3 regions of the Pseudoalteromonas sp. XMcav1-K genome follow, and region 1 is predicted to be linked to each of the others. Evidence: predicted binding sites of a transcription regulator. Region 1 holds the regulator's gene; each other region holds the start of a gene.

Region 1 (3,292 bases):
AATAATGCGCAAGTAAACGGGCAGACCACAGCTCACCGTGAGCAAGCAACCACGCCTGCTCTAACTCTGCACAGCCAGCACGTTGAGAGATTGCATTAATATCGTCAATAAAGTGAGCATACACTTCACTTTTATCACCTAATAATTCAGAAACCAGTGCGCATTGGTGATCTTTTAGTAACGCAATTACCTCACCAACACCTTTATGATCTTGATTGTGATAACACGACCACAAGCGCACAAGCGTATCGGTCGTTTTACCTGCAGCAGATACAACTATGGCATCGCCATACGCTAGTTGCTGACAAATATTGGCAACTGCATGGTAGCGCTTGGCACTGCTTAGGCTTGACCCACCAAATTTATATACTTGTTTTGTCATTTAAGTAATCACCACAATGCAGGTCGTGCAGCGCAGCATTGAGTGCTTTTTTCTCCACCAGCAGCGACGTCTTTGTTAATTGTTTTTGCGAATGCTTGTTCAAGATCTGCGATTAAATCTTCAACATCTTCAATACCAACAGAAATACGAATTAACGTATCGTTAACGCCTGCTTTAATTCGTGCTTCAGGCGCCATGCCGGCGTGTGTCATGGTAGCTGGGTGACAAATTAAGCTCTCTACACCACCAAGTGATTCAGCGAGGCTAAACTGTTCTACACTGGTTAAAAATTTAGCCGTATCTTCAATTGTGCCTTTAATACTAAAGCTCACCATGCCACCAAAACCTTTTTGCTGTGCTTTTGCTAAGTCATGTTGTGGATGATTTTTAAGACCTGGGTAATAAACTTTCTCTACATGCTCACAGGTTTCTAAGTAACGTGCGATGGCAAATGCGTTTTCTTGGTGCTGTTTAATACGCACATTTAAAGTACGAATACCACGCAGCGTTAAATACGCATCAAATGGCGCACCTGTAATGCCAATATTATTTGCCCACCAAGCAAGCTCTTCACCTAACTCCGCAGTGCGGGTAATAACCACGCCACCGACAACATCTGAGTGGCCATTGATGTATTTTGTGGTTGAGTGGATAACAATATCTACACCAAATGAAATTGGGTTTTGTAATGCTGGAGATAAAAACGTGTTGTCAGCTCCTACTAACGCCCCTACGGAGTGAGAAACTTCCACTACTTTAGCAATGTCAGTTAAACGTAAAACTGGGTTACTTGGCGTTTCAATCCACACTAGCTTAGGTTTAATTGCTTTAATCTGCTCGTAGCAAGACGCTTGTGTAAAGTCGACAACCGCTACTTTTAATAAACCGCGTTTTTCCAAGCTCGTGAATAAACGGTAACTACCGCCATAGCAATCATGAGGAATTAAAATAGTATCTTCTGGTGTTAAGATTTGTGTGCATAAGTGAACAGCAGCCATACCTGTTGCAGTTACAATACCCTTTTCACCGCCTTCTAGCTTAGCAAGCGTATCAGCCAAAATATCACGATTAGGATTGCCGCTACGGCCATAATCATAATCACGCTTTTTATCAAAATCGGCGAACGAATAAGTCGTCGATAAATATAACGGTGGAACAACCGCACCATGATGCTTATCTGCGGTAATGCCATTGCGAACAGCAAGGGTTGTTTGTTTGTTCTGCTTCATAACTCTGCCACTTAGATGTTTAGACGTCTAAAAGGTTAAACCACCAAACAATGGAAGTCAAAACTTTTACACGTCTATATAGCCAAATAAATGATATTTGACTATATATTTTAAAACGATAAAATTTTGCCTCTTAATATACAGGCTATCGTCAAAATTAAATCGTAACAGATATAGGCTAGTACACTTTATGGCAACTGAATGGAACGGTGAATATATTCACCCATATGCAGAACACGGTAAAAAATCAGAACAAGTGAAAAAAATTACCGTATCTATCCCACTTAACGTATTGAAAGTACTGACAGACGAGCGCACTCGTAGACAAGTAAATAACTTACGTCATGCAACCAATAGCGAACTACTGTGTGAAGCATTTTTGCATGCGTTTACTGGTCAGCCATTGCCTGACGATGAAGATCTGAGAAAAGATAACCCTGAGCATATTCCGCAAAGGGTAAAAGAAATTCTTGCTGAACGCGGCTTACCGGTTCCAGAGCTTGAAGATGAATAAAAAAAACCTCAGCAATTGCTGAGGTTTTTTTTTGCTTTTAATCAAGTTAAAGCATGTAGTTTTCTGGTATTTCAATCTGCGCAACGCCTGACTCAACCGCGGCTTCTGCAACAGCACGCGCTACACGCGGAAGTAAACGTGGGTCCATTGGCTTAGGAATGATGTAATCTTTACCAAATTCAAGATTTGATTCACCAGACGCTGACAATACCTCTTGCGGTACTGGCTCTTTAGCAATTTCGCGAATCGCATTTACCGCCGCAATTTTCATTTCGTCATTAATCGCTGTTGCGCGCACATCAAGCGCACCACGGAAAATAAACGGGAAGCATAATACGTTATTAACTTGGTTAGGGTAATCTGAACGACCTGTAGCCATAATTAAATCATTGCGCGCAGCATTCGCCACTTCCGGTTTAATTTCAGGATCAGGGTTAGAACACGCAAATACCACTGGCTTATCTGCCATTAATTTTAGATCTTCAGGAGCAAGTAAGTCAGGACCTGAAACACCCACAAATACGTCAGCTTCTTCAATAACATCTTGTAAGGTGCGCTTATCTGTATTATTCGCAAACAACATTTTGTATTCATTTAGGTCATCACGACGCGTATGAATAACCCCTTTTCGATCAAGCATGTAAATGTGCTCACGTTGTGCACCACATTTAATTAATAGCTCCATACACGCAATTGCTGCTGCACCTGCACCTAAACATACAATTAATGCATCTTTTAACTTTTTACCTTGGATCTCTAACGCATTCAGCATGCCCGCCGCGGTTACAATCGCGGTACCGTGTTGGTCATCATGAAATACTGGCACACTACAACGTTCAATAAGCGCTTTTTCAATTTCAAAACACTCTGGCGCTTTAATATCTTCCAGGTTAATACCACCAAAAGTATCTGCAATATTTTCTACAGTATTAATAAAGTCTTCGGTAGTACGGTGCTTAACTTCAATATCAATTGAATCTAAACCAGCAAAACGCTTAAATAATAACGCCTTGCCTTCCATAACTGGTTTTGATGCAAGCGGTCCTAAATTACCTAAACCTAAAATTGCAGTACCGTTTGAGATAACAGCGACCATATTACCCTTTGCAGTATATTTATATGCATTGTTCGGATCTGCTGCGATCTCACGAACCGGTTCAGCAACAC
Region 2 (3,292 bases), on a different contig from region 1:
GTTGGTTAGTATTGTTTGCTATTTCAGGGTAATGCTTGATTGAAAGGTACATAACTTCACCGTGTAGTTTGTTTATCACTTGCTAGTGCGGTTATCATAGCAACTTATTGAATTTTAGGCATAAAAAAAGCGCCAATGGCGCTTTTTCTCGATCAGACGGTTATTATAAACCAGCAGCGGCGCGAAGTGCGTCTGCTTTGTCTGTTTTTTCCCAGCTAAATGCTGTGAATGTATCTTCACCAACCGTCATTTCAAACGGTTCACGACCGAAGTGACCGTATGCTGCAGTCATTTGGTACATTGGGTGAAGTAGGTCTAGCATCTTAGTGATACCGTAAGGACGTAAGTCGAAGTGCTCACGTACTAGCTCAACTAATTTCTCTTCAGAGATTTTACCAGTACCGAATGTGTCGATAGTGATAGACGTTGGCTCAGCAACACCGATAGCGTAAGAAACTTGGATTTCACACTTATCAGCAAGACCAGCTGCAACAATGTTCTTAGCAACATAACGACCTGCGTATGCAGCAGAGCGGTCAACTTTTGATGGATCTTTACCAGAGAAAGCACCACCACCGTGACGAGCCATACCGCCGTAAGTATCTACAATGATTTTACGACCTGTAAGGCCACAGTCACCAACAGGGCCACCGATTACGAAACGGCCAGTTGGGTTAATGAAGTATTTAGTGTCTTCAGTTAAAAGCTCAGCTGGAAGCGTGTGCTTAATAATGTTTTCCATTACTGCGTCAACAAGTGCATCTTGCTCGATGTCTGGGTTGTGCTGAGTAGATAGTACAACTGCATCAATTGCAACAGGCTTACCGTCTTCATATACGAAGGTTACCTGAGATTTTGCATCAGGACGTAACCAAGGAAGAATACCTGATTTACGTGCTTGTGCTTGACGCTCTACAAGTAGGTGCGAGTAATAAAGTGGCGCAGGCATTAATGTTGGTGTTTCGTTAGTTGCGTAACCGAACATTAAACCTTGGTCACCAGCGCCTTGCTCTTCAGGCTTAGTACGGTCAACACCTTGTGCGATTTCAGGTGATTGTTGACCAATAAGGTTCATGATGCCACATGTGTCACCGTCAAAACCTACGTCAGATGATGTGTAACCGATATCTGTGATTACTTTACGTGTGATTGACTCAAGGTCTACCCACGCATCTGTTGAAATTTCACCAGAGATAATTGCAACACCTGTTTTAACCATTGTTTCACAGGCAACACGCGCATGCTTATCTTGTGTGATAATTGCGTCTAAAACCGCATCAGAAATTTGGTCAGCGATTTTATCCGGATGACCCTCAGATACTGACTCAGAAGTAAATAAAGTTCTTGCCATGGTATTTCTACTCACTCACAAAAAATGCGCGTTGCCACAAGGATTTGCGCAGGTTCAATTAAATGGTCGCGTATTCTACCGAATAACGACGCTGCAAACAATAACTTTACGCCTAGACGTCTAAAAAAAATTAAAAGTGAAATTTCTTCACCGTTACTAGGCTGTTTTGTGCATAAAGAAGCTAGATTATAGTCGGTTTTCCATTGCTCCGCGTGTGCTTATAGGTAAGAATAGAGCTGCGTGGGTACATTGACCAATAAGTACTTCCTATTGCCAGTGCTTATTGGTCAATGTATCCAAATTATGACAGCAAACAAATAATGAGGTAGGAAAATCCATGCCGTCACGTAAAGAACTAGCAAATGCTATTCGCGTTCTATCTATGGACGCTGTGCAACAGGCCAAGTCTGGCCACCCAGGTGCCCCTATGGGTATGGCAGACATTGCTGAAGTGCTATGGCGCGACTATTTAAACCATAATCCAGCAAACCCTGATTGGGCTGATCGCGACCGATTTATTCTGTCAAACGGTCACGGCTCAATGCTAATTTATTCTTTACTGCATTTATCTGGCTATGATCTTCCAATTGAGGAAATTAAAAACTTCCGTCAAATGCACTCTAAAACACCGGGTCACCCTGAATACGGTTATGCACCGGGTGTTGAAACAACCACAGGCCCATTAGGTCAAGGTATTACTAACGCGGTTGGTATGGCAGTTGCTGAAAAAGCACTTGCGCACCAGTTTAACCGTGAAGGTCACGATATTGTTGATCACTTTACTTACTGTTTCCTAGGCGATGGTTGCCTTATGGAAGGTATTTCACACGAAGCGTGTTCACTAGCAGGTACATTAGGCCTTGGTAAGCTAGTTGCGTTTTGGGATGACAACGGTATTTCAATCGACGGTGAAGTAGAAGGTTGGTTCACTGACGATACAGCAGCACGTTTTGAATCTTACGGTTGGCATGTTGTGCGTAATGTAGATGGTCACGATAGCGAAGCCATTCGCGCGGCAATCGATGAAGCACGTGCAGAAACGGGCAAGCCAACATTAATCTGTTGTAAAACAGTAATCGGTTACGGTTCACCAAACAAATCAGGTAGCCACGACTGTCACGGTGCACCATTAGGTGATGCTGAAATTGCAGCTGCACGTGAATTTTTAAACTGGGAGCACGGTGCTTTCGATATTCCAGTTGATATTTATGCTGATTGGAATGCAGTTGAAGCGGGTACCGCAAAAGAAGCGTCTTGGGCTGAAAAATTTGATGCGTATAAAGCAGCTTTCCCTGAACTAGCAGCAGAATTTGAACGTCGTCAAAAAGGTGACTTACCAGCAGATTGGGCTGAGAAGTCACAAGCCTATATTGAAGGCCTACAGGCAAACCCTGAAAACCCAGCAACACGTAAAGCATCACAAAATGCACTTAATGCGTTTGGCCCTATCTTACCTGAGTTTATGGGTGGTTCTGCTGACCTTGCAGGTTCAAACCTGACACTTTGGGAAGGTTCAAAAGGCTTAACAGCAAATGACGCATCAGGTAACTACATCTTCTACGGTGTACGTGAATTTGGTATGTCGGCAATTATGAATGGTATTGCGCTGCATAAAGGCTTTATTCCTTACGGTGCGACGTTCTTAATGTTTATGGAATACGCGCGTAACGCAGTACGTATGGCGGCGCTTATGAAGCAGCCTTCAATCTTTGTGTATACGCACGATTCAATCGGTTTAGGCGAAGATGGTCCTACGCACCAACCAGTTGAACAGCTAGCAAGCATGCGTTTAACGCCTAACTTAGTTAACTGGCGCCCATGTGACCAAGTTGAGTCTGCAATTGCATGGCAAGACGCAATTGAGCGTAAAGACGGTCCAACATCACTCGTATTTACCCGCCAAGGCTTACAACAACAAGCACGTACTGCTGAGCAATTAGC
Region 3 (3,292 bases), on a different contig from region 1:
CTTACGCCAATGAATAAGTAACCCGCTAAGCACCGCAACAAAAAAGAACAGGGTAATGATCCCAACAAAATATAAGCCAATGCGGCCAAGGCCTAGATTGTAATGAAGTTGGTAAACGAAGTTACCGAAATCCATGGTATCGGCATTACCAATAATTTCGCCGCTCTGTGCATCCAGCATAATATGCACATCGCTATGATCTTCTCCTGTTTCGGGATCCGTACCTTCAATGTTTTTTGCAAAGTAAGCTTCTATATACGGTGAATGTTCTGTTGGCGGTAATAAATAAAACCTGTGATCGACATATACATCATAGTGCTTATTAATGGTTGCAATAGCGTTATCGTAACTTACGTTTTGAGAGTCTGAGGATACAGTTTGATTTGCATGTATTGGTAGCTTTTCCCATGCCACAATGTTTTCGCGAAATAAGCTAATTGAACCAGCAAAAAATACGATGAATAACACGATAGATATAACAAGACCAATCCATGCGTGTGCGTTAGTTAATGATTTCAGAGTTTTATTATTCATTATTATTGACTCATCAAAAGAACAACGTTGAGTAAGCAAGAGGGAATAAGCACAAGGCTAATGTTTTTGGCTGCTTTGCGTGCTTTTTCAAATGCGTAACTCCACACCAGTACGCCTGCCCAAATAGGGAATGCCAACACCAAGCCTGAAATAAGTCTAACGTCTTCTGCTAACGGCAAAATCAAATTTAAATTGAGCACGATAGAAATGGATAGTAATAGACCAAAAAAGAAGCCAATCAGTGTTTTAGGCCACATAGCTCACCCCCGCTAATACCAATAGCGATGCCACAACGCTTGTATTGAAACGCCAAATGTTATTTGTATAAGTGCTTAAAATTGTATGGCTTACCAGCGCAAGCATTAATGCGACAAAGGCCGCCAGTAACGAAGATGTAAGCGCAAAAGACACAGAGAAAATAGCTACACCAATAAAGTAACCAATAACTAATAAAAAATTGGCAATAGATTTATTCATTGGTTTACTGAGCAGTAGTTGTTTTTCACTGCCTAAGTAACAGGCTAGGCATCCAAGCCAGATTGGGATAATTGCTAAAAAGCTCATTATAATGTAAATGATATTGATTTTTATTCGATCTTAATTGTGTTTTTTATTTGTCGCAACATTTGTTATTCGAAAAATGTAAAAAATTATTAAAATCAAATGCATTAGTTAAAAGTTGATTTAAACGATGGGAGCGTAATGGTGACTTTTACAAAGCACTTATTATGAAATGCGAGATGGGTTGGTTGGTAGGAGTACGGTTGGCGTATTTTTCACTTTAATCTCAAATAGACATCTAAACATCTAGAGCTTGATATTTCTGGCTATCCGTTCATAATTAGCGTCAGGTTAAACCCAATTTACCATAGTAATAAGGATTAAATGATGCCAATCACAGTGCGCGATCAATTGCCCGCTATTAATACATTAAGGCAAGAAAATGTGTTTGTAATGCCACAAAGCCGCGCGCAAACACAAGAGATCCGCCCAATGCGATTAGCCATTTTAAACCTGATGCCAAACAAGGTTGAGACTGAAGTACAGTTTATTCGTTTATTGGCTAATTCGCCGCTGCAGGTAAATGTGGAGTTACTGCGTTTAGATACTCACCGTAGCAAAAATACCTCTGAGCAACATCTTGATATGTTCTATAAGTATTTCTCAGAAGTTAAAAACGAAAACTACGATGCCATGATTGTGACTGGCGCGCCTTTGGCACACCTAGAATATAGCGATGTTGCGTATTGGCAAGAGTTGAAAGAGATTTTCGACTGGGCTGAGCAACATGTTACTTCTACCTTATTTTCGTGCTGGGCCGCTCACGCAGGGCTATTTCATCACTATGGATTAAAGCGAAAACTTAAAGCGAAAAAGCTCTGTGGTGTGTTTGAACATCAACGCTATTTTGAACACGCAGCGCTAACACGCGGTTTTGACGATGAATTCTTAGTGCCGCATTCGCGCTATGGTCATATTAATGAAGCTGATATTGCAAACCACAGCCAGCTTGAAGTCATTGCCGGATCGCCAGAGGTCGGTGCGTTTTTAATTAAGAATAAATCCGGTTCGCAGGTGTATTTAACTGGTCACCCAGAATACGATGCCGATACTTTGAATAAAGAGTATTTACGCGACCGAGAAAAAGATCAGAATGCGCCTAAGCCAAATAATTATTTTCCTAATGATGATGCCAGCGCCAAACCAAGTAAAACTTGGCAGAGCCACGCCTTTTTATTATTTTCAAATTGGTTAAACTACTACGTTTATCAAACCACGCCATACGATATTAATTTAGTCAGCCAAGACGTAAGGACTAACAACTATGCCGAATAAATCACAGCAATTAACCGCTGCATTAAAAGCGCGTATTCATATTCTTGATGGTGCAATGGGCACCATGATCCAGAAATACAAACTGGAAGAAGAAGATTACCGCGGTGAACGCTTTGCAAATTGGCATGTGTTGGTCAAAGGCAATAATGACTTACTCAGTTTAACCCAGCCACAGATCATTGAACAAATTCACCGTGAATACCTTGCGGCAGGCGCTGATATTATTGAAACCAATACCTTTAACGCGACTACTATTTCAATGGAAGACTATGAAATGGCAAGCTTAAGCCGTGAAATCAATCTTGAATCGGCAAAATTGGCGCGTAAAGTGTGTGATGAATTTGAAGCACAAGATCCAACAAAACCGCGCTATGTAGCCGGTGTGCTTGGTCCAACATCAAAAACCTGTTCTATTTCGCCAGATGTAAACGACCCTGGTTTTAGAAACGTTACCTTTGATGCCCTTGTTGAAGCCTACATTGAATCAACACTGGCATTGATTGAAGGTGGCGCGGATTTAATTCTGATTGAGACTATTTTCGATACGCTTAATTCAAAAGCAGCGGCTTTTGCAGTAGAAGAAGCGTTTGAGCACGCAGGTGTTACTTTACCCGTAATGATTTCAGGCACCATTACTGATGCATCTGGCCGAACTTTATCAGGCCAAACAACCGAGGCATTCTACAATTCTATTCGTCATATTAAGCCTATTTCGATTGGCCTTAACTGTGCCCTTGGGCCAGATTTACTACGCCAATATGTAGAAGAGTTATCGCGTGTGTGTGAAACCTTTGTATCGGTTCACCCCAACGCAGGCTTACCGAACGAATTTGGTGAGTACGATTTAGAAGCGGACGAAATGGCAAAAGAAATTATTGATTGGGCAGAGTCGGGCTTTATTAATATTGTTGGTGGCTGTTGT

What was found. The regulator MetJ, encoded in region 1, represses methionine synthesis genes. The targets are predictions, from matches to a motif close to TAGACGTCTAGACGTCTA.
Region 2: metK (methionine adenosyltransferase) is a predicted target of MetJ. The motif match lies at 1,457-1,474, and genes of this name have one in related genera.
Region 3: metA (homoserine O-succinyltransferase) is a predicted target of MetJ. The motif match lies at 1,327-1,344, and genes of this name have one in related genera.

The regions. Positions count from the first base shown of each region.
Region 1 is NZ_JBIPJE010000032.1:12,182-15,473, forward strand. Features, by position in the region: gene metL (bifunctional aspartate kinase/homoserine dehydrogenase II) at 1-382, opposite strand, end outside; gene metB (cystathionine gamma-synthase) at 391-1,611, opposite strand; gene metJ (met regulon transcriptional regulator MetJ) at 1,802-2,125, shown strand; gene ACHSBP_RS05085 (malic enzyme-like NAD(P)-binding protein) at 2,172-3,292, opposite strand, start outside.
Region 2 is NZ_JBIPJE010000051.1:238,612-241,903, reverse strand. Features, by position in the region: gene ACHSBP_RS21025 (hypothetical protein) at 1-52, opposite strand, end outside; gene metK (methionine adenosyltransferase) at 164-1,351, opposite strand; gene tkt (transketolase) at 1,689-3,292, shown strand, end outside.
Region 3 is NZ_JBIPJE010000033.1:45,837-49,128, forward strand. Features, by position in the region: gene ACHSBP_RS05385 (PepSY-associated TM helix domain-containing protein) at 1-534, opposite strand, end outside; gene ACHSBP_RS05390 (hypothetical protein) at 537-791, opposite strand; gene ACHSBP_RS05395 (hypothetical protein) at 781-1,011, opposite strand; gene metA (homoserine O-succinyltransferase) at 1,423-2,370, shown strand; gene ACHSBP_RS05405 (homocysteine S-methyltransferase family protein) at 2,360-3,292, shown strand, end outside.